Regions from separate parts of the Enterobacter chuandaensis genome, predicted to be linked through region 2. Evidence: predicted binding sites of a transcription regulator. Region 2 holds the regulator's gene; each other region holds the start of a gene.
What was found. The regulator LexA, encoded in region 2, represses DNA repair genes until DNA is damaged. The targets are predictions, from matches to a motif close to TNCTGTATGTACATACAGNA.
Positions count from the first base shown of each region.

Region 1 (2,202 bases), 550 kb from region 2:
CTGCCGACCACCACCGTACAGTGGGGCGTTCTGGTCTGGCTGGGCGTGGTGGCGTCGGGGCTGGGCTACTTTATGTGGAACTACGGCGCTACCCAGGTCGACGCCGGGACGCTGGGGATCATGAACAACGTGCACGTACCGGCGGGGCTGCTGGTGAACCTCGCCATCTGGCAGGAACAGCCGCACTGGCCGAGCTTCCTTATTGGGGGAGCGGTGATCCTGGCTTCACTGTGGGTCCATCGCCGCTGGGTCGCTCCGCGCTCCGCACAAACGGAAGATGGTCGCACGCGTGGTTCCGCGCTGAGCGAATAAACGCCTCCGTAACCGGCTGACGCTGCTCGCCATCGCGCACGGCGGCGTACAGCCGGCTCCACAGTCCTTCCCCCAGGGTTTTGGTGACTACCAGTCCCTGACGCTCAAAACTCTCCACCACCCAGTGCGGCAGCGCCGCAATACCCATGCTGGCCGCCACCATCTGAATCAACAGCAGGGTGTTATCCACGCTTTTCAGCTGCGGGCTAATGCCTGCTGGTTGCAGGAAGTGACGCCAGATATCCAGGCGACTGCGCTGGACCGGGTAAATCAGCAGCGTTTCCGTTGCCAGATCTTCCGGCGTGATGCGCGTTTTGGCAGCCAGAGGATGATCCGGCGCCAGTACCAGGCGCACTTCAAAATCAAACATCGGCGAATAGTGCAGGCCGCTGCGCGGCAGTATGTCAGAGGTCATCACCAGATCCAGCTCGCCCTGCTGCAGCGACGGCTGCGGGTCAAAGGTCACGCCGGATTTGAAGTCCATCTCCACCTGCGGCCACTTCTGACGAAAGTTCTCAAGCGCGGGGGTCAGCCACTGAATACAGCTGTGGCACTCAATGGCGATGCGCAGTTTCGTCTGCTGTGGCTCGTTACAGGACTGCAGCGCGCTGGCGATCTGCGGCAGTACCTGATTCGCCAGCTGCAGCAGAATTTCCCCCTGCGGCGTAAAGCGCAGAGGCTGGCTTTTGCGCACAAAAAGACGGAAGCCGAGGCGTTGCTCCAGATCGCTGAACTGGTGAGAAAGGGCGGACTGCGTCTGGTGCAGCGTGGCCGCAGCCGCCGCGAGCGAACCGCAGTTCCGCAACGCTTGTAGCGTTTTCAGGTGTTTAATCTCGATCATGAAAGTCCTTCACTTCGCCATGAACATTTTGCGCTTGAGGAATATACAGTACCTGCCAATTATAGAAGTGTAAACATCTGGACGTCTAAATAACGAATTTCACAAGGGGCATACCATGACAATCCGCAATCACACTCTCGGTTTTCCTCGCGTTGGTCTGCGTCGCGAGCTGAAAAAAGCGCAAGAAAGCTACTGGGCAGGCAACGCCACCCGTGAAGAACTGCTGGCGGTGGGGCGCGAGCTGCGTGCCCGTCACTGGGATCAGCAAAAGCAGGCGGGCATTGACCTGCTGCCGGTGGGCGATTTCGCCTGGTACGACCATGTTCTGACGACCAGCCTGCTGCTGGGCAACGTGCCGGCTCGTCATCAGAACAAAGATGGATCGGTAGATATCGATACCCTGTTCCGCATCGGCCGTGGCCGTGCGCCAACGGGTGAGCCAGCGGCAGCGGCGGAAATGACCAAGTGGTTTAACACCAACTATCACTATATGGTGCCGGAGTTCGTGAAAGGTCAGCAGTTTAAGCTGACCTGGACGCAGCTTCTGGACGAAGTGGATGAAGCGCTGGCGCTGGGCCACCAGGTGAAGCCCGTCTTGCTGGGGCCGGTAACCTACCTGTGGCTGGGTAAAGTGAAGGGCGAGCAGTTTGACCGCCTCAGCCTGCTGAACGATATTCTGCCGGTCTACAAACAGGTGCTGATTGAGCTGGGCAAGCGCGGCATTCAGTGGGTACAAATCGACGAACCCGCGCTGGTGCTGGAGCTGCCGCAGGAGTGGCTCGATGCCTTTAAACTGGCGTATGACGCGCTTACCGGTCAGGTGAAGCTACTGCTGACCACCTATTTTGAAGGCGTGACGCCGAACCTGAAGACCATTATCGCGCTGCCGGTTCAGGGCCTGCACGTTGACCTGGTTCACGGTAAGGACGATGTGGCGCTGCTGCACAAGCGCCTGCCTGCAGACTGGCTGCTTTCTGCTGGTCTGGTCAACGGTCGTAACGTCTGGCGTGCCGATCTGACCGAGAAATACGCACAAATCAAGGACATCG
Region 1 covers NZ_CP097173.1:4,441,797-4,443,998, reverse strand. Annotated here, with positions in the region: gene MX657_RS21345 (carboxylate/amino acid/amine transporter) at 1-312, shown strand, start outside; gene metR (HTH-type transcriptional regulator MetR) at 200-1,153, opposite strand; gene metE (5-methyltetrahydropteroyltriglutamate--homocysteine S-methyltransferase) at 1,269-2,202, shown strand, end outside.
Region 1: a site for LexA is predicted at 1,185-1,204, ahead of metR (HTH-type transcriptional regulator MetR). Genes of this name have one in related genera too.

Region 2 (2,202 bases):
CTGTAGCAGAAGCGAGCGCAGCATGATGTCACGGTTGAGCGCCAGCAGTTTACGGATATTGCCGCGCCATGCGGTTTTCAGCATTACGAGGGATATCCCGCGCAGGACCAGTACGCGCCAGACCATCCACAGCCCAATGAATAAGGTTCCGTATTCGGCAATTGCCGTCGCCAGTGCCGCCCCGCGCACGTCCATATGCAGGCCTATCACCAGCCAGAGATCGAGCGCGATGTTAAGCAGGTTTCCCACGACCAGTAAAATTACGGGCGCACGGGCGTACTGCACGCCCAGTAGCCACCCCAGCAGAACGAGATTCGCCAGCGAGGCAGGCGCGCTGAGCCAGCGGATTTCCAGGAAGCGACGCGCCTGCTCCAGTACCGCCTCGCTGCCGCCAACAACATGGAGCGCAAGGTCTATCAGGGGCGTGCGCAGTAAAACAATGAGCGCCCCCGCGCCAAGCGCCAGGATCAGCGGCTGCACCAGCGCGCGCGCCAGACGTAACGGGTCTTTTGCACCATACGCCTGTGCCGTGAGCCCGGTAGTGCTCATCCGCAAAAAGAGCAGCAGCATAAACAGGAAGCTGGTTGCGGTTGCGCCAATCGCCACGCCGCCAAGATAAACAGGGGAATCGAGATGGCCAATAACGGCCGTGTCGACCAGACCCAGCAAGGGCACGGTGATATTGGAAAAAATCATCGGCAGGGCAAGACGCCACAATGCCTTATCAGATGCCGTCAGCAGTGACATGAGAGATACCGGCAAGGGTAAATGAAGCAGGCTACAGCGGAAGCGTAGCCTGTCAGGAAGTGATTACAGCCATTCGCCGTTACGAATCACGCCAACAGCCAAACCTTCAATAGAGAAGCTCTGTTCGCGGAGATCGACCACAATCGGAGTGAATTCGCTGTTTTCGGGCAGCAGCTGAACGGTGTTACCCTGTTTTTTCAAACGCTTAACGGTCACTTCGTCATCAATACGCGCGACCACCACCTGGCCGTTACGTACATCCTGCGTTTTGTGAACGGCCAGCAGATCGCCGTCCAGGATACCGATGTCTTTCATGGACATCCCGCTGACGCGCAGCAGGAAATCAGCGCTCGGTTTGAACATGCCAGGATCGACCTGGTAGTGACCTTCAATATGCTGTTGTGCCAGCAGCGGTTCACCTGCAGCAACGCGGCCTATCAGCGGAATGCCCGTCTCTTCTTCCACCAGCAGGCGGATACCACGCGACGCGCCTGACACAATCTCAATCACACCCTTACGCGCCAGCGCTTTCAGGTGTTCCTCGGCAGCATTCGGAGAACGGAAACCCAGACGCTGCGCGATTTCCGCGCGCGTGGGTGGCATACCCGTCTGGCCGATATGATCCCGAATGAGATCAAACACCTCTTGCTGCCTGGTCGTTAATGCTTTCATTCCGCCCCCTGGGTGTATATACAGTTATGCTGTGAGTATATACAGTCAAAGGCGATTTTGGAACCAAAAACTGCACAAAAAACCAGGGACTTAATTATTCCTCGAGGCTCATCGGAAATGTGACCAAAGCAGCGTGACCCAGGTAATGGCTGCTGTGATAATCGCCAGCAGGACAGCGGCGGAGCCCATATCTTTCGCGCGGCCAGAAAGCTCGTGGAAATCAGAGCCGATCCGGTCGACCACGGCCTCAATAGCGCTATTGAGAATTTCCACTATCATCACCAGAAGTACGGAACCGATGAGAAGCACGCGGGTAATGGCATCTACATCAAGGAAACAGGCGATGATAACCGCGACGATAGCGGCGACACCTTCCTGGCGAAAAGCGGCTTCATTAACCCAGGCGGCACGGAAACCTTTCCATGAATAACCGGCAGCTTTGATGATACGCGTTAACCCAGTGGTATTATTGGCCATTAAAAGAACCTTTTTTAAAAAAGAGCGTCAGTAACAGAAGGCGTAGCGCGTTGCGCTGCCGCCTGAAGTATGACGGGTAACAACAGAAATTTTGCGCGCTTTCTGTTATCCTTGCGCCGCAATTGCATTATTAACCAGAGGCTTTACATCGTTTATGTCCGGCTGGCCACGAATTTACTACAAATTACTTAATTTACCATTAAGCATACTGGTAAAAAGCAAGTCTATCCCAGCAGAACCCGCGCTGGAACTGGGGCTCGATACGTCGCGCCCTATTATGTATGTTTTGCCTTATAACTCGAAGGC
Region 2 covers NZ_CP097173.1:326,593-328,794, reverse strand. Annotated here, with positions in the region: gene dinF (MATE family efflux transporter DinF) at 1-747, opposite strand, end outside; gene lexA (transcriptional repressor LexA) at 811-1,419, opposite strand; gene MX657_RS01525 (diacylglycerol kinase) at 1,528-1,896, opposite strand; gene plsB (glycerol-3-phosphate 1-O-acyltransferase PlsB) at 2,051-2,202, shown strand, end outside.

Region 3 (2,202 bases), 1.4 Mb from region 2:
CACCTACGCTCAGCATGCCGTTGTCTGGACGAACGCCAACGGTAGCACCGTCACCGATGTTGTTAACCCACTGGTATTCCAGACGGGTAGCGATGTCACGGGTCATAGCCCACTCAACGCCACCAGCGAATACTGGGGAAACGCCAGTGTCATGGTCGTCGCCAGCGATGTTGTTGCTGGAGTCTGCACGCCATACCATGCCGCCCAGACGGGTGTACACGTCCAGATCGTCAGTTACTGGGTAACCCAGTTTAGCGGTCAGCTGAACGCCCTGAGCTTTGAAAGCGCCATTGATGGTGTCGCCTTTGTATGGCATACGACCTAACCAGTCGTAACCCATTTCAAAGCCAACATACGGGTTAACCTGATAGCCACCGAACGCACCTGCACCAAGCTGGCTCTCGTGAGTAGGGCCATCGTTGTTCAGGCTGCTGTTGTACCAGCCAGTGTCGTGGAACTGAGACCAGCCCAGTTTACCACCTGCATACCAGGTATTATCTTTCGGAGCGGCCTGCGCTACGGTAGCGAAGCCAGCCAGTGCCACTGCAATCGCGATAGCTGTCTTTTTCATTTTTTGCGCCTCGTTATCATCCAAAATTCGCCATGAAAGTCTCAAGAGAGAATCACGGTTAAATCCTTCACCGGGGGGCGTGGTCAAATATAAATCTACCGATATCTTCGGCTTAGGCCGAGCACCCCTGGCGATGTAAAGTCTACAACGTAGCTGAAAACTTACAAGTGTGAAGTCTGTCAGGCATATGAAAAAAAAAGTTCCGTATACCTATTATTTAACATTTTTAGAACGAATTTTGTGCAATAAAATTAAGGAGAACCGCACCAGACAAGCCTTGCCGCAATTTTGAGGCCGGGAACTAAAACCGCATCTTGCGGTCAAAAAAAATTCCAGGAAAAATCTTAATTTCACTCAGTGATACAAATTTGAGTGAATTTTTAGCCCAGAAAGTTGTCCTCTGCGATAAGAATCTGGACGAACCGGGCGCATGATAAACCCGATCGCATTCCCTTCTTCAGCTGCTTCGGTCAGACGAAAATGTTCCTCTTCCGTCAATTCTTCCGGTAACCACCCGATCACCACGCTGTAATTTCCGGTACGTAACGCCCGGACCATCGACTCAACGGTGTCACAGGGGGAGAGTTGGTTGATCTGCATAACCTTTGCCAGCGGCAGGCCTGCAGACTGAACCCATTGACGGCTCAGTTTCTGCTGTGGCGTCAGCCAGAGCTGCCAGCGCGATTGCTGGCCAAGCTGCTGTAACAACGGCAGCAGAAGGAGTTGGGTCAACAGGGGCTGGTCTTCACGATAAACCACTTCACTAATAAGCCCCGTCGAAACACCCCCAACGGCGTTTTGCGCGACATTGCCCGCGGTTGAGGTGAGAGAAGTTGAGCGATTTGCATAGCCTGAAGTGTACATATTCATTCCAGCCCTGTAGTTACTGTATGGATATACAGTAACCCCTGTATGCATAAAGATCAACCTCATTTTCGGAAAGCGACTCGCAAAATTCATTCAATGTTGATGCCCCGCGAAAAATCATCTTGCTCAACGGCGCTAAGTTGCCTATTTTCCTGCTAACGGATCCGCTAGTAAGAAATTTCGTTGTTACTTTATGATTTTGAAGGGAAATATCATGAAAAAGATATCTTATGAACGGATTTATAAATCCCAGGAATACCTCTCGCCGTTGGGTGAAATTCACCATCGCGCGCTGTTCGGCGGCTATACCCTGGCAGTGGATGATGCGGTTTTTGCCATGGTGTCAGACGGTGAGCTCTACCTTCGCGCCTGTGAAGAAAGCGCGAAATACTGTGTCAAAAATGCTGCCTCTTTTTTGACGCTAATGAAGCGGGGACGTCCGGTGCTTCTCAACTACTATCGCGTGGATGATGGGCTGTGGCAGGACAGGGAGCGTCTGCTTAAGCTCTCCTCATTTGCGCTCAATGCGGCAAGGAAAGAGCGTTATCAGCGGCATCAGCGAAACCGCCTTAAAGATCTGCCAAACCTGACTTTTCAGCTGGAAGTGTTGCTCTTCGAAGCAGGTATTACTAATGAAGAGACGCTGCGGGCGCTAGGGGCCAGGGAGAGCTGGCTGAAGATGCGGGCAAAAAATAATGCGCTCAGTATTAAAGTGCTCTTCGCGCTGGAAGGGGCCATTGAGGGGCTGCATGAGGCGGCACTCC
Region 3 covers NZ_CP097173.1:1,702,416-1,704,617, forward strand. Annotated here, with positions in the region: gene ompA (porin OmpA) at 1-571, opposite strand, end outside; gene sulA (SOS-induced cell division inhibitor SulA) at 926-1,435, opposite strand; gene MX657_RS08135 (TfoX/Sxy family DNA transformation protein) at 1,653-2,202, shown strand, end outside.
Region 3: a site for LexA is predicted at 1,456-1,475, ahead of sulA (SOS-induced cell division inhibitor SulA). Genes of this name have one in related genera too.